Regions from separate parts of the Cupriavidus sp. OV096 genome, predicted to be linked through region 1. Evidence: predicted binding sites of a transcription regulator. Region 1 holds the regulator's gene; each other region holds the start of a gene.
The links. Region 1 encodes sigma-54, which starts transcription at its own class of promoters, with help from an activator protein. Its sites were predicted from a motif close to TGGCANGNAANCTGCTTT; they were not measured.
Positions count from the first base shown of each region.

Region 2: a site for sigma-54 is predicted at 6,203-6,220, ahead of BM115_RS07095 (pilin). Genes of this name have one in related genera too.
Region 3: a site for sigma-54 is predicted at 4,462-4,479, ahead of BM115_RS24630 (GTP cyclohydrolase II). Genes of this name have one in related genera too.

Region 1 is NZ_FOWM01000002.1:466,602-477,343, forward strand. Features, by position in the region: gene BM115_RS06155 (LON peptidase substrate-binding domain-containing protein) at 1-610, opposite strand, end outside; gene rapZ (RNase adapter RapZ) at 656-1,555, opposite strand; gene BM115_RS06165 (PsiF family protein) at 1,620-1,952, opposite strand; gene hprK (HPr(Ser) kinase/phosphatase) at 2,061-3,032, opposite strand; gene BM115_RS06175 (PTS sugar transporter subunit IIA) at 3,089-3,544, opposite strand; gene hpf (ribosome hibernation-promoting factor, HPF/YfiA family) at 4,023-4,376, opposite strand; gene BM115_RS06185 (RNA polymerase factor sigma-54) at 4,427-5,908, opposite strand; gene lptB (LPS export ABC transporter ATP-binding protein) at 6,042-6,842, opposite strand; gene lptA (lipopolysaccharide transport periplasmic protein LptA) at 6,883-7,524, opposite strand; gene lptC (LPS export ABC transporter periplasmic protein LptC) at 7,588-8,223, opposite strand; gene BM115_RS06205 (KpsF/GutQ family sugar-phosphate isomerase) at 8,236-9,219, opposite strand; gene BM115_RS06210 (monovalent cation:proton antiporter family protein) at 9,393-10,742, shown strand, end outside.
Region 2 is NZ_FOWM01000002.1:654,455-665,196, forward strand. Features, by position in the region: gene BM115_RS07060 (DUF2889 domain-containing protein) at 155-829, shown strand; gene sucC (ADP-forming succinate--CoA ligase subunit beta) at 919-2,085, shown strand; gene sucD (succinate--CoA ligase subunit alpha) at 2,170-3,051, shown strand; gene BM115_RS07075 (TerC family protein) at 3,331-4,026, shown strand; gene BM115_RS07080 (pilin) at 4,287-4,784, shown strand; gene BM115_RS07085 (pilin) at 4,995-5,522, shown strand; gene BM115_RS07090 (pilin) at 5,534-6,058, shown strand; gene BM115_RS07095 (pilin) at 6,291-6,785, shown strand; gene BM115_RS07100 (Wzy polymerase domain-containing protein) at 6,918-8,702, shown strand; gene BM115_RS07105 (hypothetical protein) at 8,730-9,254, opposite strand; gene BM115_RS07110 (hypothetical protein) at 9,251-9,736, opposite strand; gene moaC (cyclic pyranopterin monophosphate synthase MoaC) at 9,988-10,464, opposite strand; gene BM115_RS07120 (beta-barrel assembly-enhancing protease) at 10,576-10,742, shown strand, end outside.
Region 3 is NZ_FOWM01000015.1:105,861-116,602, forward strand. Features, by position in the region: gene BM115_RS24610 (BMP family protein) at 1-308, opposite strand, end outside; gene BM115_RS24615 (TetR/AcrR family transcriptional regulator) at 387-1,058, opposite strand; gene upp (uracil phosphoribosyltransferase) at 1,058-1,750, opposite strand; gene BM115_RS24625 (URC4/urg3 family protein) at 1,853-3,157, opposite strand; gene BM115_RS24630 (GTP cyclohydrolase II) at 3,154-4,392, opposite strand; gene BM115_RS24635 (hypothetical protein) at 4,678-4,974, shown strand; gene BM115_RS24640 (acyltransferase family protein) at 5,000-6,094, opposite strand; gene BM115_RS24650 (amino acid ABC transporter substrate-binding protein) at 6,922-7,833, shown strand; gene BM115_RS24655 (amino acid ABC transporter permease) at 8,009-8,287, shown strand; gene BM115_RS24660 (hypothetical protein) at 8,374-9,318, opposite strand; gene BM115_RS24665 (glycosyltransferase family 39 protein) at 9,648-10,742, shown strand, end outside.

The DNA of each region.
Region 1 (10,742 bases):
CGGCATCGGGCAGCGCCATCAGCATCTGCTTGGCCTTGAGCGGCACGGGCAGCAACTCGCAGAGCCGGTTGGCGACCCAGCTCGGGTCATCCCAGCGATACGGTTCGTTGAAGGGCAGGCGGGATTTATCGGTCTGCTCGGCATGGATGGCGCTGACGATGCGCCGCAGCGCCGACAGGCATTCGCCGAGCAATTCGAGCTTGCAGTCGATCTCGTCGGGCGGCAGCAACTCCACCCGGGCCACGATCAGGCCGTCATCCCGTGTGGTGTGGGAAAGGACCTGGAAGCGTTGCCGGCCGCGCGCCTCGATCAGCAGCACGCCCAGTTGCTCCATATTGCAGTCGACGATGTCGGCCAGGCAGCCCACGTCTTCGGGCACAGTGGGCTGGTCCTGCTGCGCCACCTCGTTGCCACTCGCGATCAGGCAGACGCCGAACGGCGTGTGGTCGCGCATGCAGTTGCGCACCATGTCCACATAGCGCGCCTCGAACACGCGCAGCGGCAGGCGGCCATCGGGAAACAGTACCGTGTGGAGCGGAAACAGGGGCAGCGCGTCCAGATCAGGCGCGGGATGCGTCGAATGACCAGTGTCTGGTGGATGTGACGACATGCGATGCCGGTTCCGGTTCCACTGCCAGGGAGGGACGTTGGCGCGTCAGCCTGCCGGGGCAAGCTCGCGGTGTCTGACCAGCACATTACCATGTGCCCGGAAGTAGTTGGCAAGTCTTTCCGCGATAAACACCGAGCGGTGCTGGCCGCCCGTGCAGCCAATCGCCACGGTCAGATAGCTGCGGTTATCGGCGATGAAACTCGGCAGCCACTTCTCCACATAGGCGCGGATGTCCTCCGCCATCGCGAGCACCATCGGCTGGCTTTGCAGGAAGTCGATCACCGGCACGTCGCGGCCGGTGAGCGGGCGCAGCGCGAGGTCGTAGTAGGGGTTGGGCAGCGAGCGCACGTCGAAGACCATGTCCGCGTCACTTGGCACGCCATGCTTGAAGCCGAACGATTCGAATAGCAACGTGAGCTGCTGGCTCTCGCCCCGGATCAACTCCTTGATCCAGCTACGCAGCGTGTTGGTGCGGACGTTGCTGGTATCGATGCGGTGCGCCGATTCGGCCAGCGGGCTCAGCAGCTCGCGCTCCATCTCGATGGCTTCGATCAGCGAGGTATCGTGCGGTGCCGCATCGGCATTGGCGCTGCCCGGCAGGGCGGGTACCTCGGCCACGCGCCCGGACAACGGGTGGCGGCGGCGTGTTTCGGAGTAGCGCTGCACCAGCGCGTCGGTGTTGGCGGTCAGGAACAGCACCTGCACCTGATGGCCGGCGGCGGCCAGTTGGCGCACGGTGTCCGGCAGCCGCGCCAGCGACTCGCGGCTGCGAATGTCGGTGGCCACGCCCAGGTGGGTATAGCCCTGCTCGGCCAGGTAGCTGGTCAGCTCGGGCAGGAATTGTGCCGGGAGGTTGTCGACGCAGTAGTAGCCTGCATCTTCCAGGACATTGAGGGCGACAGACTTGCCGGAGCCGGAGATTCCGGTGATGAGGAGGATCCGCATAGCCCTGCAAGGATAGCACCGGGTGATGGCTGCGTCATGACACCCGGCGCACAAAAAGTGACGATCAGGCCGCCGGCTTGGACAGGCAATCGCTCATGAACTTCTTGTAGTCGTCGCCCTTCTTGCCCTTGCCCTGCTTGCTGCAGGCGGTCATCTTGTCCTGCTGGGTCTTGGGTTCGGCGGCGGCGGCGGGCTTGTTGGAGAGGCAGTCGCTCATGAACTTGTTGCGCTCGTCGCCCTTCTTGCCGGTGGCCTGGGCGTTGCAGGCCTTCATCTTGTCCTGTTGGGCGTTGGGGGCCTTGGCGCCAGAGGCGGCGGGGGCCGAGGCACTCTGGGCAAACGCGCCCGTGGCCAGCAGCGGGGTCACCAGCAAACACATCGCGATCAGCTTCTTCATGCTTCTCTCCTTGGCTGTGGAAACACTACGAATGGGTCCGATCCATTGGCTCGATGCCCATTACAGCACAAACGATGGAGAGCCGTGGCGCGTTGACGCGCCACCGCATCAGAGCAGGCGGCCCTGGCCGCGCGAGACCACGTCCGCCTGCATGGCGGCGCGCTGACGGTCCATGAAGTCGCGCAAGGTGTCGATGCCGCGCAGGCGCAGTATCGTATTGCGCACCGCAGCCTCGACCAGCACGGCCAGGTTGCGGCCGGCTGCCACCTGGATCTTCACCATGTGGATTGGCAGGCCCAGGACATCGAGGTATTGCGAGTCAAGCGGCAGGCGCTCGAACTCGCCGTCGTTGCGGCGCACGAGCTGCACCACGAGCTTGAGCTTCATCTTCCGGCGCACGGCCGTCTCGCCGAAGATCGTCTTGATGTCGAGCAGGCCCAGGCCGCGCACTTCCAGCAGGTTCTGCAGCAGCGGCGGGCAGCGGCCCTCGATGAAGTCGGGTCCGAGTCGCACAAAATCCACCGCATCGTCGGCCACGAGACCGTGGCCGCGCGAGATCAGTTCCAGGCCCAGTTCGCTCTTGCCCAGGCCGGACTCGCCCATGATCAGCACGCCCATGCCGAGGATGTCGAGGAACACGCCGTGCATCGTCACGCGCGGGGCGGAGATGCGCGACAGGTAGAGCCGCAGATGGTCGATCACAGCCGCCGACGACACCGGCGTGGTGAACAGCGGCGTGGACGAGCGCGTGCAGCGCAGCTCCAGGTCTGGCGGCGGCTCCATGCCATCCGCCACGACGAGGAACGGCGGCTCGAGCAGGATCAGCTCGCCCATCTGGCGCTTGCGCGGCTCGTCGTCGAGGCGCTGGTAGTAGAGGATTTCCGGCTTGCCGAGCACCTGGATCCGGTTCGGGTGGATCAGGTTCAAGTGGCCGACGAGGTCCGCCGCCGAGGTGGCTTCGCGGGCGAATTCCACGTCGAAGGCCCGGTCGGCCCCTTCCAGGCCAGCGACCCACGAGAGCTTGATATCGGCTGCGTTGTCGTCGAAGATCGACTGCGAGGTGACGCCGGTGAGTTCCATGCGCGTATGACTTTCGGGGGCGGACAGGCCGTTTCAGGCGGCCGTTGGGGCGGGAGTCAGGGGTGCCACTGCGTCAGCAGATCATGCACCGCTTCCGACGTGGGCAGTGTGGCGAGGCCCTCGCGCATCTCGCGGTCCGAGAGCAGTTGGGCGATTTCCGACAGGATTTCCAGATGTTGTTGCGTGGCCTGTTCCGGCACGAGCAGGAAGATCAACAGCGACACCGGCTTGCCGTCCGGCGATTCGAACGGAATGGGCTCGGCCAGGCGCATGAAGCCGGCCAGCGGCTGCTTGAGACCCTTGATGCGGCCATGCGGAATGGCCACGCCGGCACCCAGACCCGTGGAACCCAGCGATTCGCGCGCGAACAGGTTATCGGTCACGGTAGCACGCGCCACGCCATGGTTGTTCTCGAACAGGAGCCCGGCTTGCTCGAACACCCGCTTCTTGCTGGTGACGGTGACGTCGAGATGGATGTTGCCGGGTGGCAGCAATTTGGCCAAACGATTCATGGGCGATGCGCGAGAAGTCAGGTTAGCGGGCCGGGGCGCGAAGGCCGTCCCGCCGGATTCGGGGCGAAACTTGGGTACCGAGATCTTGTCTGGGACGCCCGCATTGGAGCGTCCGGCCATTATAGAGCAGGGCTCCACCGCGATTTTGCGATGCAGCGCCGGGGTCGCGGCGGTGCCACGACGTGCCGGCCGGCTTGCCCACCCGGGGTGTCCCGGGGCCGTCCTGTCGTTATTTGTATGGCGGAGCATACACCGAGGCGGGCGGCTTGCGAACACTTGTTCCCATTTTGACCGCTCCCGGGGGCCCCGGGTCGCCCTCCGGCGTGGCAATAAGGTAACGAAACATTCCAGGTGCCCGCACCGTCACCGCCATGGCGCGCGCCCATCAAAAAAGCCGCGCTGATTGCGCGGCTTGAGCTCTTCTTTTCAGTCCTCTGCAGGGTCGGCAACCGCTCTGTTTTCGGTTGCCTGCAGGTGTCTACTGCTGCGTCAGTTGCTGGGCGGCCATCTGGTACTTCACCGCCTCGCGATCGTGGCCCTGTACGCGGTCCTTGTAGCGGATGACCTGGCGGTCGAGCTTGTCGACCAGACAGTCGATCGCCGCATACAGATCTTCATGATGCGCTTCGACGAAGATGTCCTTCCCCTTCAGATGCAGATTGATTTCCGCGTACTGGCGCCGGTCCTTCTCCTTGTGGTTGTCCACCGATAGCAGCACGCTCACGCCGATGACCTGATCGAAATGCCTGACAATTCGCTCCAGTTTCGTTTCCACATACTCACGCAGCGGGGGCGTGATGTCGAGGTGGTGTCCACTGATCTTGAAGTTCATAGCGCTTCTCCTTCTGAAAGAGCCGCACCAGGCAGGCGGTTGCGGCTCGGCTACAAAGTCTTGCGGAGATTGACTGCGGGGATCTTGAGCGCTTCGCGGTATTTCGCCACCGTGCGGCGTGCGACCACGAAGCCTTGCTCACCCAGCAGTTCGGCGATCCGGCTGTCGGAAAGAGGATTCCTGGGGTCTTCGGCTCCTATCAGTTGCTTGATCAGCGCGCGGATTGCCGTGGAGGAGGCCGCGCCGCCAGTCTCCGTAGAGACGTGGCTCCCAAAGAAGTACTTCAACTCGAAAGTACCCATGGGCGTGGCCATGTACTTATTCGTGGTGACCCGGGAAATGGTCGACTCATGTAAACCGAGTGTATCGGCTATTTCCCGCAAAACCAAGGGGCGCATCGCGATTTCGCCATGCGTGAAAAAGTTCTTTTGACGTTCCACAATTGCCTGCGAAACACGCAGGATCGTATCGAATCGTTGCTGGATGTTCTTGATAAGCCACCGCGCCTCCTGAAGCTTCTGCTGCAGGCCTGCCGTCCCCGTTTCGCCCTTCGCGCCGCGCAGGATCTGCGCATACATGTCGTTGATGCGCAGCCGTGGCATGACATCCGGATTGAGCGCCGCGATCCACCCGCTGCCGCTCTTGCGCACGAACACGTCGGGCACCACGAAGTCGGCCTCGGGACGGTTGAACGCGTGCCCCGGATACGGCGCCAGCGAGCGAATCAGTTCGTGTGCCGCCTTCAGTGCTATTTCGTCCACCTGGAGCGCTTTCTTTAGCCGCGTGTAGTCGCGCACGGCCAGCAGTTCCAGATGATGATTGACGATGGTCAGCGCCAGCTCACGATGCGAGTGCTTCAGGCGACGCAATTGCAGGCTGAGGCACTCCGCGGCATTGCGCGCGCCCACGCCGGGCGGGTCGAAGCTCTGCAGCAGGGTCAGGATCGCGTGGACTTCGTCGATCTCGAATTCGAGTTCCTCGGGCAGTTCGGTGCAGATTTCCTCGAGCGAGGCGCTCAGGTAGCCGTCATCGTCGAGCGATTCGATCAGGAAGATGGCCAGGCCCTTGTCGCGCACCGAGATCTTCAGCGGGGCCAACTGCCCCATCAGGTGCTCGCGCAGCGTGGGTTCGGCATCGCGCAGTTGCATCGGCGACTTTTCGTCCTCGTCGCCCTGGGGGCGGCGGGCGAAGTCGTCGAGGCTCCAGTCGCTGCCGTAGTCCTCGCTGCCGTTGTCGTTGTAGTTGTCGTCCTCACCGCCGGACGCGCCATCGGTGCGCGCGTCGCCGTTGGGCTGAGGCTCGGAGGAGGCCGGCGCGGGGGCGCTCTGGAGGTTGACCGAGCCATCGGCGGCTACCCGCAACGGGCTTTCGATCCAGTCGTTTTCGCGTTCGAGCAGGGGATTTTCGGTCAGCGCCTGTTCCACTTCCTGCTGGAGTTCAAGCGTCGAGAGCTGCAACAATCGAATCGACTGTTGCAGCTGCGGGGTCAATGCCAGATGTTGCGAGAGACGAAGCTGAAGCGACGGTTTCATGCGACCTATTCTATGCGCATCCTTCCGACTATGGAACGGAAATTGCTATCGCCTATCGCTCTGACTTCCTGATCGACCCCGGCTGTCGCCGTGGAGGCCGGGAGAAGCGCGGCCGCACGCGGCGGCCGATGGGTCACATGCGGAAATTTTCGCCCAGGTACACGCGTCGCACGGACTCGTTGGCGATGATTTCCTCAGGCTGGCCGGCGGCCAGCACCGTGCCTTCGCTGATGATGTAGGCGTGGTCGCAGATGCCGAGCGTCTCGCGCACGTTGTGGTCGGTGATCAGCACGCCGATGTTGCGCGCCTTCAGGAAGCTCACGATGCGCTGGATTTCGCCCACGGCGATGGGGTCCACGCCGGCGAACGGCTCGTCCAGCAGGATGAAGCGCGGCGCGGAGGCCAGCGCCCGGGCAATTTCCACGCGGCGGCGCTCGCCGCCGGAGAGCGACAGCGCCGGGTTGTTGCGCAGATGGGCGATCTGCAGGTCATCCAGCAGCGAATCCAGGCGGCGTTCGATCTCGGCCTTCGGCAGCGGCTTGCCCTTCTCCAATTGCAACTCGAGCACGGCGCGGATGTTTTCCTCGACGTTGAGCTTGCGGAAGACCGAGGCCTCCTGCGGCAGGTAGGACAGGCCCATGCGGGCGCGCTCGTGGATCGGCAGGCCGCTGATGTGCTGGTCGTCCAGCACGATGTCGCCCTCATCCAGTGCCACCAGGCCCACGATCATGTAGAACGACGTGGTCTTGCCGGCGCCGTTCGGACCGAGCAGGCCGACCACCTCGCCGCTCTTCACGTCCAGCGAGACGTCCTTGACCACGGTGCGCGAACCGTAGCGCTTCTTCAGGTGGCGCACGACCAGCGTGCTGCTGTCGGTACGGGCGGCCGACGGGGCTGCGGAGGCGTTCGGGGCGAGCGTGGCGGAGTCGTTCATCAGGTCAATGCATGCGTGACGCGGCGGGCGCGTCCGGGGTTCAGGGCTTGCCGGGCGCGGGCGCCGGCTTCAGTTCCAGCGGCGGCGGCGCGGCGGCGCCGCTGGCCGGGTCCGCGCGCGGCGAGAGCACGGCGCGCACGCGGCCGGACGGGTTGCCGGTGGAGGTGTTGTTGTCGCCGCCGGCAGCCGTGTAGTACTCGTTGCGGCTGTCGTAGGTGATCACGGCGCCGCGGATCTCGTCGACGGTCTTCGCGCCGGCGATGCGCGCCGCGCGGGCATGACCGATCAGCTTCGACATTTCCTGCTTGCCGTCGTACTCGATGCGGTCGCCCCAGCCGTCGATGTATTCGTCCACGCCGTCGCGCTTCTGGCGGATATACGCCTGGCGGCCCGGATTGGCCGTGGCCACCGCGTACTGGTAGCCCTCGGGGTCGGTGCGGATCTGCGCGGCGTCCGACTTCAGCACCATCGTGCCCTTGGTCAGCACGACGTTGCCGGTCAGCGTGTAGATCTGCTTCACGTCGTCATAGCTGGCGTTGTTGGCCTCCAGCACCAGCGGCTTGTCCTTGTCGGCACGCTCCGCCAGGGCCGGCTGGGCCAGGGTCGCGCCGAGCGCGGCGATTGCCACCGCCAGGGCGGGCACGATGCGGCGACAGGACAACGTCGTCAGGGATGGGGTCATGTTGGTCAGCTGAGAGAATGACGGGCGATCCGTTGCCGGCGCCTGGCGTGCTTGTTGTTGTGCTTACTGCGTGGTCCGGGCCTGCCCCGACGGCGGATTCATGACGATGGTGCCGCGTACGTTGCCGAGCAATTGTACTTCGCGCGTGACATTGTTGAAGACCAGTCCGTTGGCCGTCATCACCGACGGGCCGCGCGTGAGTTGTACCGCTTTATCGGTCTTGACGATGTCGTCATTGACCAGCAACTGGAAATATTGCGATGCAGCGGTCATGCGCGGGTCCTTCGACGGATCCACGCCGGGTTGCCGTACCAGGAAGGCATTGCCGTACAGGTCGATGACCGAGCCCTCCGAGTTCATCACGCCCCGGTCCGCGTTGACCGTGACCGGGGGGCGGTCCGGCTGGTAGGCGCGCATGGCCGGCGTGGTCACCTCGTAGGTCTGGTCGTCCTCGAAATGGATCATCTTCACGCCGGTGAAGCGCATCTTGGTGGCGCCGGTCGTGTCCAGTTCCGTGGCCGAGAAGCGGTCCATGTAGTAGTCCGCCTCATGGCGCTTGGCGCGGTTCTGGGCGGCCTCGTCCTCATGGGGCGAGTTGATCTGCACCAGCCAGAACGTGCTGCCGGCGACCATCGCCATCAGCAGCAGCGGCAGCAGCCGCATGACCAGACCGGAGATCCTGCCGAAGAAGTCGCGCATCGCCGGCCCCGCTCAGATGACCTTGGCGCGGGTCAGGTCATGGATGTGGAGCGCGCCCACGAGCTTGCCGTCGCCATCGACCACCAGCAGCTGGTTGATGCGGTTCGCTTCCATGATCTGCACGGCTTCCACGGCCAGCTGGTCCTGGTTCACCACGTGGGGGTTACGGTGCATGACCTCGCCGATGGGCACGGTGCGCCAGTCGCGCGGGGTTTCCAGCAGGCGGCGCAGGTCGCCGTCGGTGAACACGCCGATGGCGTGGCCGTCCGGGTCCACCACGGCCGTCATGGCCAGGCCCTTGCGGGTGATTTCCATCAGCGCCTGGGCCAGCGGGGTGTTTTCACGCACCTCGGGCACGCCGTTGCCGGTGCGCATGACGTCGCGCACGTGGGTCAGCAGCTTGCGGCCCAGCGCGCCGCCCGGGTGCGAACGGGCGAAGTCTTCCTCGCCAAAGCCGCGCGCGTCCAGCACGGCCACGGCCAAGGCGTCGCCCAGCGCCAGCGCCGCCGTGGTGCTGGCCGTCGGGGCCAGGTTCAGCGGGCAGGCCTCCTGGGCCACGGCGCCGTCCAGATGGGCATCGGACAGCTTGGCGAGGTTCGATTCCGGGTTCCCGGTGACCGAGATCAGCCCGGCGCCGATGCGCTTGACGATCGGGACGATCGACAGCAGCTCGGCCGTCTCGCCGGAATTGGAGAACGCAATCAGCACGTCGTCGCGGGTGATCATGCCCAGGTCGCCGTGGCTGGCCTCGGCCGGGTGCACGAAGAACGACGGCGTACCCGTGGAAGCCAGCGTGGCCGCCACTTTGCGGCCGATATGGCCGGACTTGCCGATGCCGGACACGACCACGCGTCCGGTGCAGCCCAGGATCATCTGGACCGCCTTGGTAAACGCGGGCGTCAGTCGGTCAGCCAGCGCGGAAACGGCGTCGGCTTCGATCTGGAGGGTGTGGCGAGCGAGCTTAAGTGCTCGTTCCGCATCGAAATTGGCTATCATGGCGACGAAGTATACCAACGAATGCGATGGCGACCGGCCCGGCTTTTCTGCCATGGGGTCCGGGCGACCGCCGCTTGCCGTGTTTCCCCGGCGAGGCACCGATGCCGGGACGGCGCGCGTGCCCGGCCGGCTCGTTCCAGGTCAAGCCCCAAGTCTTCCCCGAAGCCCGCCGAATGCATTCTCCGCTGGAACTGACCCTCGTGCTGCTGGCCGCCGCCGTTCTTGGCGTGGTGGCCTTCCGCATGCTGCAACTGCCACCCATGCTGGGCTACCTGGCGGTGGGCATCCTGATCGGTCCCCACGCGCTCGCGCTGGCCAACGATTCCGCCCAGACCAAGTACCTGGCCGAATTCGGCGTGGTCTTCCTGATGTTCTCGATCGGGCTCGAGTTCAACCTGGGCAAGCTCCGCTCGATGAAACGGCTCGTATTCGGGCTGGGCGGCTCCCAGGTGGTGCTGACGATGCTGCTCGTGGTAGCGGCCGGATGGGCGCTCTCGGCCTGGATCGGGCTGACCTGGCAGGCCTCGGTGGCGCTGGGCGGGGCGCTGGCCATGTCCTCGACGGCCATCGTCTCCAAGATGCTTTCCGAGCGCATGGAGCTGGAGGCGGAGCACGGCCGCAACATCATCAGCGTGCTGCTGTTCCAGGATCTGGCCGTGGTGCCGCTGCTGATCGTCATCCCGGCGCTCTCGCGCGACCCCGGCGAGCTGGCGGCGGCGCTGGGGGTGGCCACGGTCAAGATCGTGGTGGCCCTCGGCCTGATCTTCTTCCTTGGCCAGCGCGTGATGAGCCGCTGGTTCCACGTGGTGGCGGCGCGGCGCTCGCAGGAACTGTTCATGCTGAACCTGCTGCTGGTCACGCTCGGCATGGCCGCGCTGACCGAGCGGCTGGGTTTGTCGATGGCGCTCGGCGCGTTCATGGCCGGCATGCTGATCTCGGAAACGCCTTACCGGCACCAGGTGGAGGAGGACATCAAGCCGTTCCGCGACGTGCTGCTGGGGCTGTTCTTCGTCACCATCGGCATGCTGTTGAACATCAATGTGGTGATCGACCACATCTGGCTGGTGCTGGGCCTGCTGTTCGTGCCGATCCTGTTCAAGCTGGTGCTGATCACGGTGCTGGCGCGGCTGTTCGGCTCCCGGCAGGGCGTGGCCATCCGTACCGGGCTGGGGCTGGCGCAGGCGGGGGAGTTCGGCTTCGTGCTGCTGAACCAGATCGATGGTATCGGGCTGGTGGATCCGGTGCTGATCCAGGTCATCCTGGCCTCGATGCTGCTGTCGATGCTGGCGGCGCCGTTCCTGATCCAGTACAGCGACACCATCGTGCTGCGCTTTGCCGCCAACGAATGGCTGATGCAGTCGCTGAACATGACCCGCATCGCCGCCCAGAGCCTGCAGACCGAGAAGCACGCGATCATCTGCGGATTTGGCCGCAGCGGGCAGAACCTGGCGCATATGCTCGAGCGCGAGGGCATCAACTACGTGGCGCTCGACCTCGACCCGGACCGCGTGCGCGAGGCCGCC
Region 2 (10,742 bases), 190 kb from region 1:
CCGTATCGCAGGATGTTCCCGGTCAAAGCGGCGCGGCATGTTAAACTCTCCCGGTTTTCCGGCCTTGGCGGCCGTGCGGCTGTCGGCCGTCCCGCCCCGGCCGTGACGTTTGCCCCCGGTCACACCTCAACATCCCGCGTCAGCCCCAGCTGTCATGCCACTTTCCCCGCCTGCCAACCGCACCTTGCGTCATCGCCGTGCCATCACGGCGGAAGCGTATGCGCGGGAAGACGGTCTGTGGGACATCGAGGCCCGCCTTACCGACACCAAGCCACGTGACATCGAACTCGCCGGCGGCGGCATTCGCCCCATCGGCCAGCCGCTGCACGACCTCTGGCTGCGCGTGACGATCGACCTCCGCATGAACGTGGTGGATGCTGAAGCCTGCTCAGACTGGGTGCCGTATCCGACGCATTGCGACACGATCGGCCCGGCCTACCGGAAGCTGATCGGCCTGAACCTGACAAAGGGCTTCCGCAAGGCGGTGCGCGAGCGGCTGTCCGGCGTGTCCGGCTGCACCCACCTGACGGAGCTGGCCGGCGTGCTGCCGACCGCCGCCATCCAGGCGTTTGCCGGCGATGTCTTCAATGTGCGCGACGGCGCCACCGTCAACGATCCGAATCCCGAACCGCCTTACCAGCTCCATGGATGCCACGCGCTCCATTTCGAGGGCGAGGTGGTTCGCCAGTTTTACCCGCGCTGGTATGGCTACCAGCCGGCACCGAAGGCCGGCGCTGCGGCGTCATCGTCCCAGACCGCGTCACGCGTCGATGCTCCGGCATCGGGCGACGACACCCTGGCCCACCGGCCCAACGGAACCTCGGGCTGACCGTCACGGTCCGCCCACAGGAACAGCGAGAGACGAATCGTCTCCCCCATTTTTCCCATCCCTTTACGCCTACCCGAAAGGAAACACGCATGAATATCCATGAGTATCAAGGCAAGGAAATCCTGCGCAAATACAATGTGCCGGTTCCGCGCGGCATCCCGGCTTTCTCGGTTGAAGAAGCCCTGAAGGCGGCTGAGCAGCTCGGCGGTCCGGTGTGGGTCGTCAAGGCACAGATCCACGCAGGCGGCCGCGGCAAGGGCGGCGGCGTGAAGGTGGCCAAGAGCATCGAGGACGTCAAGACCTACGCCACCAACATCCTGGGCATGCAACTGGTGACGCACCAGACCGGTCCGGAAGGCAAGAAGGTCAACCGCCTGCTGGTCGAAGAAGGCGCTGACATCAAGAAGGAACTGTACGTGTCGCTGGTGGTGGACCGTGTCTCGCAAAAGGTGGCCCTGATGGCCTCCAGCGAAGGCGGCATGGACATCGAGGAAGTGGCCGCGCACAGCCCGGAAAAGATCCACACGCTGATCGTGGACCCGGCCGTGGGCCTGCAGGACGCCGAAGCCGACGACATCGCCCGCAAGATCGGCGTGCCGGACGCCAGCGTGCCGCAAGCGCGCCAGGCACTGCAAGGCCTGTACAAGGCGTTCTGGGAAACCGACGCTTCGCTGGCCGAAATCAACCCGCTGATCCTGACCGGCGACGGCAAGGTGATCGCCCTGGATGCGAAGTTCAACTTCGACTCCAACGCGATGTTCCGTCACCCGGAAATCGTGGCCTACCGTGACCTGGACGAAGAAGACGCCAACGAAATCGAGGCCTCGAAGTTCGACCTGGCCTACATCTCGCTGGACGGCAACATCGGCTGCCTGGTGAACGGCGCCGGCCTGGCCATGGCCACCATGGACACCATCAAGCTGTTCGGCGGCGAGCCGGCCAACTTCCTGGACGTGGGCGGCGGTGCCACCACCGAGAAGGTGACCGAAGCCTTCAAGCTGATGCTGAGCAACCCGAACGTGGAGGCCATCCTGGTCAACATCTTCGGCGGCATCATGCGCTGCGACGTGATCGCCGAAGGCGTGATCTCGGCTTCGAAGGCTGTGCAGCTGGGCGTGCCGCTGGTCGTCCGCATGAAGGGCACCAACGAAGACCTGGGCAAGAAGATGCTGGCCGAGTCGGGCCTGCCGATCATCTCGGCGGACACGATGGAAGAAGCCGCCCAGAAGGTTGTGGCCGCTGCCGCTGGCAAGTAAGCCGAAGCCGATACGCCAACAAATGCAAGCGCGCGGTGCGCAGGCCCTGCCCGCGCCGCGCGACGCCAAGCAAAGGATTACAGCATGTCGATTCTGATTAACAAAGATACCAAGGTCATCACCCAGGGGATTACCGGCAAGACCGGCCAGTTCCACACCCGTGGCTGCCGCGACTACGCGAACGGCAAGAACGCCTATGTGGCGGGCGTGAACCCGAAGAAGGCCGGTGAGGACTTCGAGGGCATTCCCATCTACGCGAGCGTGAAGGACGCCAAGCAGGCGACCGGCGCGACCGTGTCGGTGATCTACGTGCCGCCCGCCGGCGCTGCCGCCGCCATCTGGGAAGCCGTTGACGCCGATCTGGACCTCGTGGTCTGCATCACCGAAGGCATTCCCGTCCGCGACATGATGGAAGTCAAGGACAAGATGCGTAAGCAGAACAAGAAGACCCTGCTGCTGGGTCCGAACTGCCCGGGCCTGATCACGCCGGACGAGATCAAGATCGGCATCATGCCGGGTCACATCCACCGCAAGGGCCGCATCGGCGTGGTGTCGCGCTCGGGCACGCTGACGTACGAAGCCGTGGGCCAGCTGACCGCGCTGGGCCTGGGCCAGTCGTCGGCCGTGGGCATTGGTGGCGACCCCATCAACGGCCTGAAGCACATCGACGTGATGAAGATGTTCAACGACGATCCCGACACGGACGCCGTGGTCATGATCGGTGAGATCGGCGGCCCGGACGAGGCCAACGCCGCGCACTGGATCAAGGACAACATGAAGAAGCCGGTGGTTGGCTTCATCGCCGGTGTGACGGCGCCCCCGGGCAAGCGCATGGGCCACGCCGGCGCGCTGATCTCGGGTGGTGCGGACACCGCCCAGGCCAAGCTGGAAATCATGGAAGCCTGCGGTATCACGGTGACCAAGAACCCGTCGGAGATGGCCCGCCTGCTGAAGGCGATGCTGTAAATCATGCGTCACTTCCCGCGCCATGGCGTGCCGATCCGGGCGCCTGGCGTGTGGTGATTGCATCGCATTGCCCCCGCCCGCCGGGGGCAATGTCATTCTGGCGAGACGCTGACCTAGGGTATTTCCCGAGCCGCCTGCCGGAAGGTTGAAACCGAATCGTAAGGTTCGTGCGATACATCTCCATGTCTGTAAGTTCAGACATCCAAAAGTTCGCAGTGGCGCCGCCTGCCGGGCGGTCGGCGAACGTGGAATAAACCTAGAAACTCGAGGAGTCTTGCCGTGGAATTGTTGTCGAGCAGCGCATTCTGGATTGCGCTGGGATCCATCATCCTGACCAATATCGTGCTGTCCGGCGACAACGCCGTGGTGATCGCGCTCGCCTCGCGCAATCTGCCGCCGGCCCAGCAGAAGAAAGCCATTTTCTGGGGCAGCGCCGCCGCCATCATCATGCGCGTGGTGCTGACCGTGGCCGCCGTGAAGCTGCTGACGCTGCCGTACCTGAAGATCGTCGGCGCCATCCTGCTGGTCTACATCGGCGTGCAACTGCTGACCGGTGATGACGGCGAGGAAGGCCACGACGCCAAGGACAACATCTGGCAAGCCATCCGCACGATCCTGATTGCCGACCTGGTGATGTCGCTGGACAACGTGGTGGCCGTGGCCGCCGCCGCCCAGAAGGGCCCCGAAGGCAGCCAGCTGATGCTGCTGGTGCTGGGCCTGGGCCTGTCGATTCCGCTGATTGTGTTCGGCAGCACCATCCTGCTGAAGGTGATGGAGCGCTTCCCGCTCATCATCGTGCTGGGCGCCGCGCTGCTGGGCTACCTGGCCGGCGAGATGCTGGTGAGCGACCCCGTGGATGCAGAGTGGTTCCAGGTGCATGTGCCGCACGCCCATCTGGTGTTTGGCTTGGTCGGGGCCGTGCTGGTGGTGCTGGTGGGCAAGCTGCTCAAGCGCCGGAGCGCGCAGGTGGCCTGACGCCTCTGCATTGCAGTCTCGTCATGCCTGAAACGGGCGGCCGATCTGGCCGCCCGTTTTTCTTTGGTGGCGCCGCTACAACAGGGCGCTGTGGGCGCCCGCGCCACGAATTCCTGTGGATTTCCAAGCAATTCCCACAAGCCTGTGGGAATTGTCGGAGATCAATCGGAGTAGGGGGCTGACCTCCCGATCATGGGTGCCGTGCCGGTGCGCAATGCCGCGCGGCACGGACATCAACCATCACCATGAAAAGGGTCAATATGCAACGCAAGCCTTCCGCACGCCGCCATCGCGGCTTCACGCTGATCGAACTGATGATCGTGGTGGCGATCATCGGCATCCTCGCCGGGGTCGCCATTCCACAGTATCAGGACTACGTGGCGCGCTCGCAGTTCGCCGAGGGACTGAGCCTGGCGTCGGGGCAGAAGCCGGCGGTGATCGAAACGTTCTCGTACGGCGGCACCTGCCCCAGCAATGCCAGCGGGGCGGCGGACGGGATTCCGCTGGCGACCAGCATTGCCGGGACGTACATCAAGAGCGTGGTCACGGGCGGCACGCCCACGGCAGCGGGCGGCTGCACCATCGTCGCCAACTTCAAGGACGCTGGCATCGCCAAGGGGCTGGTCGGCAAGTCCCTGACGCTGCGCATGACCGGCGCGGACCAGGGTGCCGTGGCGTGGCAGTGCGAATCGGGCGCTGAACGGAAGTACCTGCCCAAGGCGTGCAGCCACGTGGCGGCGGCTGCGGCGCCGGCCTGATCTGATGACGGCGGCTGACCGGGGGTGGGACCGCTCCCAGCCTCGGTCAGCAACGAAAAAATCGGGCCGAAATGCGCCATTTATGGTGCATTTCCATCAGAGTGAATCAACGTCCGGCGGCTTGCGCGCGATCAAATTTGTAGCGCGCAGCCCGCCACAGCATACGACCCCAGTCATCGCGTCGATGACGACAACCAGAAAGGGGGTCCTATGCAACACACCAACACTTATCCACGGCGGCTTGGCCGTCTTGTTCGCCGGGCCACGCGCGCCGGCTTCACGCTGATCGAACTGATGATCGTGGTGGCGATCATCGGCATCCTGGCCAGCCTTGCCATTCCGCAGTACCGCGACTACGTGGCGCGGGCCCAGTTTGCCGAGGCGCTGACGCTGGCGTCGGGCCTGAAGACGTCGCTGGTGGAGGCGTACGTCAGCTCCGGGTCGTGCCCGGACAACAAGACGGCCAATAACTCCGGCCTGCCGCTGAGTTCGACGATCAATGGCCGGTATGTGGCATCGGTGGAAACCAAGGCCAATGGCGTGGTGGGCGACTCCGGCGGTTGCGTGATCACGGCCCGGTTCCGGAGTGACGTCTCGCAGGCGCTGGCCGGCAAGCATGTGGAGTTGGAACTGAAGGGCTCCGAGGGCTCGTTCACCTGGGATTGCTTCTCCAACGTGGACCACAAGCTGATGCCGAAGTCCTGCAGCGTGCGGGGATCGAGTTCCACCTCGGCCTGAGGCGGTGCGCCATGGATCGCCGCAAGCGCCTTCCACGGCGGGCGGGCTTTTCGCTGATCGAGCTGATGATCGTGGTGGCGATCATCGGCATCCTGGCCAGCCTCGCCCTGCCGCAGTACCGCGCGTACGTGGCGCGGGCCCAGTTTGCCGAGGGACTGTACTTGCTGGGTGGGTTGAAGGTCTCGGTGCTGGAGACCTATGTCTTGTCCTCTCAATGTCCTGACAACACCGGGGAGAACGATACCGCTTTGCCGCCCGCTGAAACCATAAACGGAAAGTACGTGGAGCGCGTGGTGGCCCAGCGCATGGGCCAGGTCTCAGACGGCGGCGGGTGCTTTCTCCGGGCGTACTTCCGCGAGGACGCGTCGCCGCTGCTCCGGGGCAAGTTCGTGGAGCTTGAGTTGAGTGGGACCGGCAAACCGTCTGAAGGCTACGCTGGCGGCGGCGCGGCGTCCTGGGACTGTTATTCGAATACCCGTGAAAATGTGCGTCCAAAGGCATGTCGGTATCGGTGGGGGTACACCCCAGAGGCATAGCCCGTCCCGCCCGCCTCAAAGTGCAAAACTTTGGCAGTCCCGCAGACACAAAATGTGACAAATTTTGTTGATTGGCCGTCCCTTGGAATCGTAGATCGGCCAAATTTTGTCACTCCCGCATGAGATTATCGGCATTTGCTGGCCTGGCACGCTCCCTGCTTTAGGGGTAATGCATCACATGCAAGCAGATGTTTCTTTCTGTAACGAAAATCTCATCGAGGGGTCAATCCTTATGCAACGGGTACAACAAATCAAAAAACTGGGTCGCCAAGCCCAAAAGGGTTTCACGCTGATCGAACTGATGATCGTGGTTGCGATCATCGGTATCCTGGCTGCTATCGCGATTCCGCAGTATCAGGATTACACGGCGCGTACGCAGGTGGCACGTGCAGTCAGCGAAATGGGCGCGTACAAGACGGCATTTGAAGATCGTCTGAGCAACGGCGCCGCGGTTGCCGCCTTGGCCGATATTGGCTTTGTTCAGTCGAATCTGTATGCCGATCCGAATGTGCCCGCTAACGTGAACACCGGCGCATTTGTCTGGTCGTCGACGCTGACCACGGACGCAGGCACCAACAAGAATGCTAGCCCTTCCGTGGCAGGTGCCACCATCAACTGGCAGCGCCAAGATACCGGTACGTGGCGCTGCTTCGTTACAGCTAGCAACAACGCTGGTTGGAAACCCAGCTACGCTCCTTCGGGTTGCCCGATTGGCCAGGCGATTTAATATCAAGCCATCAGCGAGCCTTTCCCTCGCCTGATGTCTGAAGCTTGAAAAAGCGCCTTCGGGCGCTTTTTCTTTTCCTGCTTCCCCAAGCCGCCAAGCTATCATGGCGCCTTTCCTTCCCCTCGCGCCCGCATGCCGCCATCCAGGGCTTTGCTTCCGGGGTCGGCGATCATCGCCGCCTTTACCCTCCCGCTGCTGGTTTCGAAGCACACGCTTCCGCTCGCCACCTTCTACGGCGAATGGATGGCCGGCGTGCTCGGTGTCGCGCTGGTCTGCCTGCTGGCCTTTCGGCGTTCGCCAGACACCCCCCAAGTCCCCTGGATCGTCCTGCTGCCGCTCTGGCTGATCCTCACGACGCTCGTCCAGTCTGCCGCCGGCATGGCCGATATCACGGGCAGCCGCTTCACCACCCAGATCGTCCTCGCCCTCGGCGCGGCCATGATGGTCGCCGCGTGGCGTCTCGGGCAGGGGTTTTCCACCGAGGAACGGGCCGAGATTGTCGATGCCCTCGCCATTACCTTCCTCGTCGCCGGGCTGCTCGGCACGTTGGCCCAGTGGATCCAGGTCTTCCATATGGAAGACCAGATGTTCGGCCTCGTTTCGGAATATTTCTACGACACCAACCGCCGGCTGTGGGGCAACCTGAACCAGCCCAACCATCAGGCGACGATCCACGGCTTTGGCCTCGTCGCCGCCATCTGGCTGGCGCGGCGGGCGCGGCTCGGGTTTGCGGCTTGGCTGGCCGCCGTGCTGCTGCTCGAGTCGGGCATCGCGCTGACCGGCTCGCGCACCGGCCTTGTCCACGTTGGGCTGGCCGCCATCTATGCCCTGATCGCCGCCGCGATGGCGCGCGGCGAGCGGCGCGGTCCGAATCCGATGGCGCGCCCGCCCGGCCTCGTGCTCGCCGCCGTGCTGTTGGTCGTCGGCATCGTGGTGCTGCAGCCGGTCATCAAGAGCGCCGGGCAGGCGTTTGACTGGCGATTATTCGATACCGTCGCGCAACTCAAGGCCGGCGATCAGGTCTCGGCGCGCGGCGCGCTCTGGGCGCATGCCGTCGCGATGTTCCGGTTGCATCCACTGCTCGGCGTGGGTTACGGGGAGTTCGGCTGGGCGCAGTTCCAGCAGATGGCGCAGGTGCGCGTGACGGCCGAGATGTCCCTGCATGCCCACAACGCCGTGCTGGATTTGCTGGCGAAGACCGGTTTGATGGGCACGGCGGGCGTGGGGGTGTTGCTGGTGGCGTGGCTGTGGCGCGTGGTGCGTAGCCGCCTGTGGCGCGCGACGTCGACGGAGCGCCCGCAGACCGTGGTGATCCTGCTCTGGCTGGCGATGGTCGGCGCGCATTCGATGCTCGAATACCCGCTCCATTACCTCTACTTCTTCCTGCCGTTCTGCTTCCTGCTGGGATGGCTGGAGCCGTCCGGCTTCGGCAAACTGCGCGTCCCCAAGCCGGCGGCGATGGTCATCGGCATCGCCTTCGTCGTGCTCTCGGCCATCATCCTGACCACGCTCTGGCAGGACTACCGTCGCGTGGAAGCGCGCGAGTATGCGAGCGATGAACGGCGCGATGGCCTGCCGATGCCGCGCCACTGGTTCCGCCAGCACGCCGCGTCGGAGGCCATCGAGCGGACCGTCATCACGGCCCAGAATGCCGCCGAATTGCTACCCGGGCACCTCGACGCGCTGCACCTGCTGCCCACCCCGAACCTGATCGGCCGCACCGCGTGGCTACTGGCGCTGACCGGCCAGCCAGAGCGCGCGCGGCTGTGGATGGATCGCCTGCGCTATTACTATCAGGGCGACGAAGCCGCACAGTTCAACACGCTGGACAAGGCTTGCGAGGAAATGGACGACGCGCACCGTCCGCGCGACTTCTGCGCCTGGGTTCGCGTACGCGCCCGGCAGGGCCACGGCTGAGCCGAAACCCAGCCAGGGCCGAAGCCGTCAGCGCACGTAACCGGGCGGCGGGGGCGGAGGATAGTAGGGCTGGTAGTTCGACGGCGGCGCCGCGTAGCTGGTGGCGCGCGGCGTGGACACCATCTGCCCGTAGACCGGCACGCGGTTGCCGCTGGCGTACATGCACTGGACGTAGGCGGCGTCGTACTGCCGCTGCGAGCCATATCCCGCGTTATACGAGTTCCCGGCCCCCACGGCGGCGCCAGTGAGCAGGCCCACGCCGGCGCCGATGGCCGCGCCCGAACCGCCGTCGAAGGCCGCCCCGGCCGCTGCGCCGAGTGCCGTGCCGATGGCCGCGCTGCCCACGGCGGCCGTGTTCGATGCCTGCTGGGCGCTTACGCCGCCCACCTGACCGAATGCGAACTGGCGGCAGTTGTAGTCATCCCCACGGAATTGGTCGAAGGTCTTGCCGGTGCCCGGCAGCGCCATCACGCTCGGGCCGGACGGCATGACCGCGCAGGCGCCAAGGCCCAGCGTGCCCGCCAGCAACAGGGGAAGGATGCGCGGATTCATGACGTCGCTCCCGGAACACGGCCCTGCGGCGTGGTGGACGAAGACGGCGTCGGCGGCACCCGCTGCCAGCCGGTGGGACACTCGCGGACGTACGGGTAGAAGCCCTCGGGCGAATCGCAGTGGTACCACCAGGCGTTGGGCGAGTCATTCGGCGCGCCGCTGGCCGATGGCGCGGGCACTGGATTGCCATCCGCGCCCTGTTCGATGTACTGCGGCGGATTCGGCGCCGGCACCGCGACGACGGCGGGCGGATAGTAGCCGGGCCCGTAGTAGGGGCCATAGGCATAGGGTCCCCAACCGGGCCCCCAGCCTGGACCCCAGCCGGGTCCCCATCCTCCCCAGCCCGGTCCCACGTAGACGCCCACGCCGACGCGCGCGCGCCCCCCGTGGTAGTGGCCGCCGGCCATGGCCGACGTGCTGACAGCGGCCGAGGCCACCGCCGCGAAAGCCAGGGCGATCTGGCAAAGCTTGCGCCCGTTCATGATGTGTACCCCTACCCAATGTGCTGCATGCGTGCCGGCGACATCCCGAAAGCGGCGTTTCCGGCGTTGTGACCTGTTACCTAACCCTCAACGCTCGACCCGCCCGATCCGTGGACGGGCGGCGCCGGGCCTTGCTGGTAATTCAATACCAATTTTCCGGAAGTGGCGCCGGCGCGGGGGGCTTGGAAATGCGGCGTTACCTTTATTACGGGCGGGACAACGGGGGACAACGGGAGACACGGGGCGACAAATCAGCCCGCCACCCAATCCCCCGACTTCCCGCCATGCTTTTCCAGCAGCTTCACGTTGCCCATCACCATCCCCCGGTCCACCGCCTTGCACATGTCGTAGATGGTGAGCAGGGCCACCTGCACGCCGGTCAGCGCCTCCATCTCCACCCCGGTCTGGCCGTGGGTTTCGGTGCGTACCACGCAGGCGATGGTGGAACTCGGTTCGTCCAGCGCGAAATCTACCGCCACCTTGGTCAGGCCGATGGGATGGCAGAGGGGGATCAGGTCGGAGGTGCGCTTGGTCGCCATGATCGCGGCCACCCGGGCGATGCCGAGCACATCGCCCTTCTTGGCGGTGCCGTCGCGCACCAGCGCGAGGGTATCCGGCTGCATGGTGATGGTGCCGGTGGCCACCGCCACGCGATGGGTGCTGGCCTTGTTGCCGACATCGACCATATGGGCTTGTCCGGCGGCGTCGAAGTGGGTGAGTTGGCTCATGGCGTCAGAATTCGAGGGATGAAATAGCGCCCGTCGCAATCCGGAGAAACAACGCGGGGCAAGGGGTCTGCCGGATTGGGAACGCGCGGCGGAGGCCGCTATCATAGCAATATGCCCAAGACCTCCTGGCGCCGCCGCCTGCCCGCTCCGGCGCGCGCCGCCGACACCGCTCCCGCTGCTTTGGCCGCCCCCGCCATGCGCGCGTCACTTGCCCGTGCCGTGGCCGCCGCCCTCGTGCTGACCATGGCCGCGCCGGCCTGGCCGCAGGGCTTGACCGT
Region 3 (10,742 bases), on a different contig from region 1:
GCGAACGACTCGCCCACGATCAGCCCCGAGCCCTGCTCCGCGTACTGGCGCAGCACGCGCTCGTAGTCGGCATTCGACACGCTTTCCGAGAACACATAGTCGATCTCGCCGCGCGCCTTGGCTTCGTTCAGCGCCTTGTGGATACGCGAGACCCACTGCTGCTCCACCGGCACCGTGTACACCGCGGCCACCTTCACCTTTGTCTGGGCATGGGCCAGCGGCGTGGCGCCGAGGGCCACGATACCCGCCAGCGCGGCCCCCGCCGCCGCCACTTTCAGCCAGGTGCGGCGATAGCTTTCAATAGGCATGACTTCACTCCCCTTTCGCGTCGTTGCGCGTGATCGAGTACTGCGTTGGAATTCTTTTTTTCTGGTCCAGCATCGGCCTCAGGCCATGCCATGCGCGCGGGCGGACGCTGGCTCGAGCCCGCAGCCGCGCAACAGCAAGGCCACCAGATGCTCGGTGGCTTGCTGGAAGTCCTGGGCGTCCAGCCGCTTCACGCCCAGCACGGCGCAGATCTGGGTTTCGAAGTCGGCATAGGTCTGCGTGGCGGCCCAGATCGTGAAGAACAGATGCTGCGGGTCCACCGCCGCCATCTGCCCGCCGGCGATCCAAGCCCGGATCACCCCCGACTTGCGCGCCACCAGCTCACGAAGTGCCTCACGCAGCACCCCGCCGATCTCGGGCGCGCCATGGAGCAGCTCGTTGGCAAACACGCGCGAGGCGTCCGGGTGGCTGGCGGAGAGCCGCATCTTGGCGCGGATGTAATGCTCCAGCGCCACCTCGGGCGGATAGTCGACGCTGATGATGTCGGTCTCGGACAGCCACAGTTGCAGCGTATGGGCCAGCACCGCGCGGTACAGCGCCTGCTTGGTGCGGAAGTAGTAGTGCAGGTTCGACTTCGGCACGCCGGCGCGCAGGGCGATGTCGGCCATCGTCGCCCCGGCGAAACCCGCGCGGGCGAACACGTATTCCGCCGCGCGCAGGATCAGCGCCTCGTTCTCCTGTCGAATGCGGCCCGCCGCTTCGCGGGCGGCGGGCGCGACCAGCGCGTCCATTACTTCGTGCCGTAGAGCCGGTCGCCGGCGTCGCCGAGCCCCGGCACGATGTAGCCGTGCTCGTTGAGCTGCTCGTCGATGGCCGCCGTGACGATCGCCACGTCCGGGTGCGCCGCGCGCAGCGCCTGGAGCCCCGGGCGGGAGGCAATCAGGCAGACATACTTCATGGTCGTCACGCCGGCCTCCTTGAGCCGGTTCAGTGCCGCGATGGCGGAGTTGCCCGTGGCCAGCATCGGGTCCACCACGATCACCATGCGCTCGTGGATGTCTTCCGGCATCTTGAAGTAGTACTCGATGGGCTCCAGCGTCTCGGGGTCGCGGTAGAGCCCGATATGGCCAACGCGCGCGGCGGGCAGCAGGTCCAGCATGCCGTCCAGGAAGCCGTTGCCGGCGCGCAGGATCGACACCAGACAGAGCTTCTTGCCCGACAGCACCGGCGACACCATCGGCGCGATCGGCGTCTTGATGGCGATGGTCTCCATCGCCAGGTCGCGCGTGGCCTCGTAGGTCAACAGCTGGCTGATCTCTCGCACCAGACGGCGGAAGTTATCGGTAGTCGTTTCCTCGCTGCGCGCGAGCGTGACCTTGTGCTGCACCAGCGGGTGATTGACCACCATCACCATGGCTGACGGCGACGTCTCTGTATCGGCAATGGCTTGCGCGGCCGTAGGCACGGCGGACAGGTCATTCATGGTGCGCTCCTTGGGTCGACTCGCTGGTTTCATCAGGCACGACGGGCCACTGGCCCGCCGCGCCCGGCTGCCTGCAAAAACGTGGGTGGTAAAAGGCTCTCGTCAGAACACCGTGCCGTCGCTCTGGATCGCGAACGGGGGCGTGCCGCCCGGCCTGCGCTGCGCGGCAATGCGCCGGCCCGCGGCCCAGGTGCCGCCCTCCAGCACCCGCGCCAGCGGAAAATCCTCCTGGGTGACGCCCAGCGCCTGCCGCACCCCTTCGGCCACGAGGTCGAGCCCGGTCACGGTCAGCGCGCGCCATTCCACGATCACCGGCTCATCCACCGTGTGCGTGCCCGCCGCGAAATCGGGGTTGCGCGGCACCATCAGCTCGAAATCGAACAGCAGGCCGCCGTTGCGGTACTCGGGCAGGCCGGTCAGGGCGTCCAGCCCGGTGACGATGAGGCCGGCGTCCTCGAGCGGCTCCAGCAGCGAATAGGTCAGCCACTGGGTGAGCTTGTGAAACGGCACCAGCCCGTCGGGCGCGGCTTCATGGTGCCAGCAGTCGCCCAGCGAGATGCCATCGAGCTGCACGCGGCCCGGCCAGACCGGCCCGAGCGCCACCAGCAGCGTGCGCAGCACGAAGCTGGCCTCGATGCGGCCATCGACGGCATGTTTGGCGAAGTAGTCGTACAGATTGCCGAGCCGGGCCGGCGTGCCGAAGACGGCCGGGGTGGCTTGCACCACCTCCCCCAGCCGGCGCAGCAGGCCGGCGCGGCCTTCCAGCCCCACCAGCGGGTTGTGCGCGGCCACCTGGAAAGCGGTGGCGATGGTCGAGGCGTCCATGCGCGCCAGCCGCTCGCCATCGGCACGCAAGGGGTCGCCATGCTCGGCGGAGAAGCCGCCGCGCGCGAAGAGATCGAAGCTGGCCACGCCGAGGCCCTCGGAGCGGGTCAGCATCAGGTCGCTGGCCGGATCGCGGTAGCGCCAGTCAGCGCCGGCACCGGCATCGAGCAGTACGCTCGGGATGACCAGGTCGATGCCGATGCGCGCGCGTTCCTCGCAATGATCGGCGCCGGACATGCCCGCCCGCTCGCACAGGATCTGCCAGCGGTCGAGCTTTTCCTCGCCCGGACCGCCGCTCTCGAAATGGCGCCAGCGGCTGTGATACGGCACCTTGAGGTCGCGGTAGCGGCGCCGGATGGTGGCCGCCACGTAGTCCGCCACGGCGTGCACCCGGTCTGGATGCCAAGTAAAGAGCGCAGAGTCGCCCGCCGCCACGTATTCCGTCACAATGGCGCACCGGCTGCGCACAGCCTCCGCGCTCAACAGCGCCGAGGCGGGATGGTCCGGCGGCACCGGGGTGTGCCAGCCGCTGCCATCGCCATCGATCCGTGCGTCCTGCCCTCCTTCGGAATGCTGGTTCATTCGTTCAACCCCCTGCCCTTTGCCAGGGCGAGTTCGTCGGCGTCCGGCGGCGTGTACCGCGTGAAGTACCCCGCCGCCACCTTTGCATCGATTTCCACGCGCGCGTCGGCCGGGATCAGCGCCTCGGGAATGGCCACCTGCTCCACCACCTCGATGCCCTGCGCGGTCAGCGCGCCATGTTTCATATTGCTCATGGACGCCCAGCGGTCGATCCGCCGGATGCCCAGCCAGTGGAAGACGTCGGGCATCAGTTCCTGGAACCGCATGTCCTGCACGCCCGCCACGCATTCGGTCCGCGCGAAGTAGGTTTCGGCGCGGTCGCCGCCCACCTGGCGCTTGCGCGCGTTGTAGACCAGGAACTTGGTCACCTCGCCCAACGCGCGGCCCTCCTTTCGGTTATAGACCACCAGGCCTACGCCGCCCTGCTGCGCCATCTCGATACAGACCTCGATGCCGTGCGCCAGATAGGGCCGGCACGTGCAGATGTCGGAGCCGAACACATCCGAGCCATTGCATTCGTCGTGCACGCGGCAGGCCACGCGGGTCTCCGGCTGGCCCAGCTTGGCCACATCGCCGAAGAAATAGAGCGTCATGCCACCGATGGGGGGGAGGAAGACCTTGAGGTCGGGCCGCGTGACGAGTTCCGGGAACATGCCGCCGGTCTGCTCGAACAGGCTGCGCCGCAGGATGCTTTCCTTGATATTGAAGCGCCGCGCCAGGCCCGGCAGGTACCAGACCGGGTCCACGGCGGCCTTGGTCACGCGCACATCGCCATTGGGATAGAGGATCTCGCCATCGGGCACCAGCCGGCCAGCGGCGATGGCCGCCGTCAGCTCCGGCATATTGATATGGGCGCGCGTGACGGCGATGGTCGGGCGGATGTCCACGCCGGCGGCGATGCGGTCTGCGAAGACGGTGGAGACGAGGTGGCCCCAGGGGTCGAGCGAGACGATCTTGTCCGGATCGCCCCACTGGGCATGGGGCCCGATGGACTCGGCCGGCGCCGTGTCGGTCAGGTCCGGCCGATGCGCGCGCTGCAGGCTGCCCGAGGCCACCGCCAGCGCGCGATAGATCGCATAGGCCCCGGCGTGGGTGCCGATCACGTTGCGGCGCGTGAGGTCCGTGAGGCTGGCGATGACCGGTCCCCGCTCGGCCGCCGTGGGGGCGCCCCAGTGGATCGGCTCGGCCGGCTTGTCGCGGCGCGCGTGCGAGGTCAGGACGATGTGATCGGACATGACAGCCTCTTCCCCGGATGCCCCGGTATCTGGAATCCTGACCAAATGGTCAGGTTTGTATCTCCATACTAGGCAACGTTCGTGCCATCGCCCAAGTGGGGTTGTTACGGTAGGTGTTGCGCCGAACGCACCGTGGCAGTGCGTTGCCCGCGCCAAGGCGAGGCGGTGGGCACCATCAGGGCGATGGGGTCAATTTAGGACTTCGGCTATGTCGAGGTCGACAGGCATTTTCCATACTGGCTGCATCGCGCCCCAGACGGGGCCAGCCACAGCATGGAGAACATCATGAAACTACTATCCGCCTTAGCGGCAGTCGCCGCATCCCTCAGCGTGTTGGCGCCTGTGGCGGCGCATGCCGCGGGGACATCGGCCAGCCTGCTGCCCGCCTCCTGCGTGACGGTGTCGGCGCAGGCCGGCGAGGCCCAGCGGGCACCCGGGCCGCGCGTGCGATGTGTGCTGCCGTCCGGCAAGGTGTCGGGCATGGTGCCCGTGGGAGGGATGTCGCACGGGGCGCCCGCGGACTGGCGCCGGGTCATCGAGGACCCGGCCGCGCGCAAGGCGCTGGTGCCGACATACAGCTGAGAGCGCTAAGGCGCTAAGGCCCGGATCAGGCCTCGGAAGTGACCGACTTGTCACGCGCCGGCCAGATCGCCTCGCGCAACACATGGAGGACATCGACCGATTCCACATAGCGATGGAACACCGCCCCGGCCAGATTGCTGGCGACCCAGGCGGCCCCCATGCCCAGTGCGTTGAGCACGGGCTGCCCCGGCGCCAGGTGCGAGACCGCCGCATTGACTACCAGGCAAACCGGAAAGTGGACCAGGAAGACCGAATAGGAAATCTTGCCGAAATAGGCCGAGAGATCCGCCAGACGGCCGCCGGGCCAGCGCTCCAGCCAGTCCCCGCGCCGGGAGATGGCCAGCAGCAGCGCCGTGGCCAGCGCCACCGCGATGCGCAGCCGGAAGTCCACCACCAGCGCCGCCACGCCCAGCGAGGCCAGCAGGATCAGCGCCATCGGCGAGCGCCCCGGGTTCGACACCCAGTAGGCCAGCGTGCCCATGCCATAGGCACCAAAGAAATAGATCGCCCAGATATCCCAGCTGGCGTCGCGGTTGAACCAGAACAGCGACGCCACGGCCAGCGCACCCACCAGCGCCATGCCCCACGGCAGGCGCCGACGCGGCGCCGCGCGCGCCACCCACAGCACCATCACGAGCAAGGCGAACAGTTGCAGGTCGATGGCGATATACCAGACGCCGGCGGACAGCGCGTCCACATCGAGAATGTTGTGCAGCAGCAGCAGATGCGCGACGAACTGCGCCAAGTGCGGGGCGGCCGGAATGGAGTCATGCGTCATCCAGGTGCGCGCCAGCGCAGCCCCGGCAATCGCCACGAGAATGGCAACGGCAAACGGCACCACCAGCTTCTGATAACGGCGCCAGATGGTCCCCAGCGGATTCGCGGCCGTCAGAATCCCGCCCGGCGCCAGGCTGCGCGCGGCCAGGAAACCACTGACAACAAGAAAGACCTGCACGGCAATGCGCGCATAGTCGGCCAGCCAGCCAATCAGCCCCGGGGCAAGGGCGTGCGCGGCATCGGACATCGGCCCGTAGAAGGCCAGATGGTGCAACACGATCAGCTGTGAGCTGACCGCCTTCAGCGCGTCAATGCACGCCAAACGAGAAGGACGGGTGCCCATTTGTTATGAGAACGATACAAAGGTGCGGGATTGTACCTTGTTGGTGCAGGGACGGATGGGGGTCAAAGGTTACGGATGTAACAAGGATAGGTGGGATGGCGCGCCGGCCATGATGAAAGTCAAACCATGCCCAATTTTTGGGCGCGTCTGATAGACCTCTCAGACAATGCGCGGGTAGAACGTCTGCTGGTTCAACCCTAGTCATACAGACCAGCGCATGGAAAACGAAATCAAAAACAATCATTTTCTCCGGCGGGACCTCGAAGATCTCGTTCGCGAAGATTCGGTTATCGGCTTTTTGGCACGACGCCGACGCCACGGGAAATCATCGAACTTCTGGATCTCGAAGGAACTGTCCGGCGCATCGAAATAAGGAGTTTATGTATTATGCAAAAGACATGGAATTACAGGTTCGTTATTAAAATAATCGCTGGCATCATTCTCGCCTTCATCGTCGTTATTATGCCTGCAGATATCTGGGACGCATGGACTGTCCCTCATGAATACCCCTTTGGAGAGGAAGGCCCAGCCGCTTCGATGTGGGCTTATCGGTCCCAGCAGAATTATCTGATATCAAGCATCTCACTCTGGACCACCAGTACTCTCGCCCTCTGGTCCCTGCTTGCCAGGCGCACCCGCATGCGGACCCGCGTCCTGTGTGCGCTCCCGTTTGTGGTGGTCTGGGCGTTGATGGCCTGCGGCGGCTCCCGGCTGACGTAGCGCGGCCCATTCCCCAAAACCGGGCATTTGCTTATGACGAGAATATCCTTCCTGCGCCGCAGGCCCGGGGTATACCCTTGCCGCTTTCGTCAGCACCCTCGGATCCCATGTCGCCGTTTGCCTCGTTTTCGTCCCTGCAACGCCTGATTGCCGCTGCTGCCCTGCTCGCCGGGGTAGTGGCGCCTGCTGTCGCCCATGCCGATAGCCCGGTTCTCAACAAGATTCGCGAGACGGGCACGATTACGCTCGGCTATCGGGAATCGGCGTTGCCGTTCTCGTTTGCCGACGACAAGGGCCAGCCGGCCGGGTATGCGGTGGATCTCTGCCTGCGTGCCGCCGAGGCCGCCCGCGTCAAGGCCGGGTTGAAGGAGATCAAGGTGCGCTGGCTGCCGCTGACGCCGCAGAACCGCATTCCGGCCGTCGTCAATGGGCTGGTCGACCTCGATTGCGCGCCCAATACCAATACGCTGGAGCGCCAGAAGCAGGTGGCGTTCAGCGTTTCGCACTATGTATCCACGGTGCGGATGCTGGTACGGGCCGATTCGGGTATCAAGTCGCTCGAGGATCTGCGTGGCAAGACCGTGGTGACCAGCGCCGGCTCCACCGGCGACCGCCACGTGCGACGCCTGAAGACCGACTATGGCTATCGGGACGTCTACGCCAAGGATCATGGCGAGTCGTTCCTGCTGCTGGAGACGGGCCGCGCCCAGGCCTTCGTCATGGACGATGTGCTGCTGGCCGGGCTGCGCGCCAAGTCGAAGGATCCGTCGCAGTTCGTGATTGTCGGCCCGGCGCTGTCGGTGGAGCAGAACGCGCTGATGATGTCCAAGGCGGACCCGGAGTGGAAGCGGCTGGTCGATCAGGCGCTGGCGGGCACCTTCGCCACGCCGGACGTCGTCGCGCTGCAAAAGCGCTGGTTCCAGCAGCCGATTGGCACGCGTGGCACCAACCTCGCGCTGGCGCCCTCCGCCGAGGTCACACAGGCCTGGAAGCACCCCTCTGACGCCGTGACCGAATAAGCACTTTTCGGCATCCATCTCGGGGCGGCACGCGGCTGCCGCCCCCGGAAAACCCCTGAGTTGACGGCTTCACCGGCCTTGGACACACTGGCCCGAGCGGGCTGACATGCTGTTTACTGGCCGGTAAGCCCGCACAACGCGAACCGCCGGAAGGCGGCACCACTCAGGAGATCCCATGAACAAGATCATCGCCACCGCAGTTGCGCTGGGCCTGGCTACCGCCTCCGTGGCGGCCATTGCACAGGACAAGAAGCAGTTCGACCCGTACTCGCAAGGCGCGAAGTCCGGCGAGAAATTCGACACCTACAGCCAGGGTGCGAAGTCCGGCGACAAGTTCGACCCGTACAGCCAGGGCGCGAACAAGAGCACCCGTGCGGATCTGGTGGATCAGTCGGGCCAGCCGAAGAAGGACAAGACCAAGAAGACCACCAAGAAGCCCACGCAGGGCAACTGATTGGCCGCTGGCCGGTCACGGATCTTCCCGTGCGGAAACAGACCCCCCAAGACATTGGGGGGTTTTTTATTGGCCGGATGCGGGTGTCAGCGCTCCGCCGGGGCCTCGGGGTCCAGCATTTCCAGCCCGGTCACGTCCACGCGCTGGACCTTGTTGTTCTGGCGGACTTCGGTGCGCAGCACGAAGGCCTCCATCGGGCAGTACCAGTCGGTGACGTGCAGCACGCTCGGCTCCAGCTGCAGGATCTCGTCGCCCACCATCAACGGGCCCAGCGAGGTGCGCTTCTCATAAGTGATGGGCATGCACTCCTTGCGTCCCATCACGGTATTGATCATCTGGCGTCGCCCCACCATGCGGGAGCCGACGATGATCGACGCATGCAGGGCCTGCATCGTGCCCACCACCTCGTCGGCGCCGAGCGGATAGATCTTCAGCGAGACGCTCGACTGGAAGGTCTCGCCCTCGAGCATCGCCCCCTCCTTGATCTCCACGCCGGCATAGTTGAAAACGCCGCTACCCGTAAACGACGCCTCGCCGAACATCCGCGCATATCGGGCCCGGGCGTTGATCACCGCGTTGCGGCTGTCGATGCGCGTGCGCATGGTGGCGCTGCTGCGGTCGATATTGATCTCGTGCACCTGGTCCATCACCACCGGGGGGCCCATCAGCGCCGACAGCGCCGACTTGGAGCGCACTTCGAGCTGGGCGCTGCAGCCGCGCGCCGTGCGCATCACCTCGCGCAGCGTCATGGTGATCGACATCGGCATCTCGCCGTCGCCTTCCATCTGCACGCGGGAGCCGGAGCGGAACCACGGGGCGTCGCACAAGGCTGCACCGGCCGGCATGGGCACGGGGGACATGCCGGCCACGGGCGCGGCGTCGGCGGCCGGGGCGGCCGGGGCGGCCGGGGCGGCCGGGGCGGTCTGAGCGATCTGGGCGATTTCGGCAGCCGGCTCCGATGCCTGTGAATGTGCTCCATTCGCCACTGCGAGCAGGCTGAAACAGAGACCGGACATCAGGGCCGTTTTCATCGTAGTTTCCTGAGGATTCGACAAACCGGCCTGCCGGGACTGATCGTGGCGCGGTGCAGCCGCCAGTATTACGCGAATCCGGCACATGGGGAATCCTGGCCGGCGGCGGCACCGGCGCGTCGTGCTAACATTGCGCGCCAATTTGGCGACCGGACGGGGGAGCCAATCGGCCATGGCCGGTCGTTCCAGGGGAACCCCTGCCCTTCCGCGAGGTTCTCACCGCGGCGGGGAATGCGTGTCCACCGAATCCGGCCCTGCGGCGTTGTGTGGTGTCTGCTGCACAACCGGGACCACATCGCTTCCGGTTCGCCGGCCATTTCAGGAGAGTTATGCGTAGTTCCACGCCCTCGCGCTATGCCGGGCTACCCGTCGGCATGATTGCCCTGGTCGTCATCGCAATCCTGCTGGTCTGGTTCGGCACGCTCGACTTCCGGCACCTGCTGAAGCCGGACGAAGGCCGCTACGCGGAAATCTCGCGCGAGATGTTCGCCAGCGGCGACTGGGTGACCATCCACTACAACGCCCTGAAGTACTTCGAGAAGCCCCCGTTCCATATGTGGGTCACCACGCTGGCCTACGAGGCTTTCGGCGTGGGCGACTGGCAGGCGCGGCTGTGCGTGGCGCTCTCGGGCATCCTCGGGCTGGGCGTCACGGTGCTCGCCGCCACGCGCTGGTTCGGCGCGCGTGCCGGCCTGCTGGCCGGGCTGGCCCTGCTGGCGGCGCCGATGTGGAGCATCGCCGGCCACTTCAACGCCCTCGACATGACGCTGTCCGGCGCGCTCGCGTGCGTGCTGGCCTGCATGATGCTTGCCCAGCATCCGGACGCCACGCCCGCCGCCCGGCGCGGCTGGATGCTGGCCTGCTGGGTCGCCATGGGCGTCGCCATCCTGACCAAGGGTTTGGTCGGCATCGCGCTGCCGGGCCTGGTCCTCGTGGTTTACTCGCTGATCACGCGCGATCTGGCGCTGTGGCGGCGCCTGCATCTGGTGTCCGGCATCGTCGTCATGCTGATCGTCACGGTGCCGTGGTTCTGGCTGATTTCCTCGCGCAACCCCGAATTCCCCCATTTCTTCTTTATCCACGAGCACTGGGACCGCTATACGTCCACCGTGCATGCGCGCAAGGGCACGCCGTTCTACTTCGTGCCGCTGCTGCTGCTGGGCTTCCTGCCGTGGCTGGGCCTGACGCCGCGCATGTGGACCGCCGTGCGCGAGCGCGCCGGGGCCGCGCGCGGGGCCGGCGGCAAGCCGTTCCAGCCCGCGCTGATGGCACTGATCTGGGCCGTGGCGATTTTCGTCTTCTTCAGCATGTCCGGCTCCAAACTGCCCGGTTACATCGTGCCGATCTTCCCCGCGCTGGCGATGCTGGCCGGCGTGGCGCTGGACGACATCACCGAGCGCTCCTGGCAACGCCAGGTCAACGCG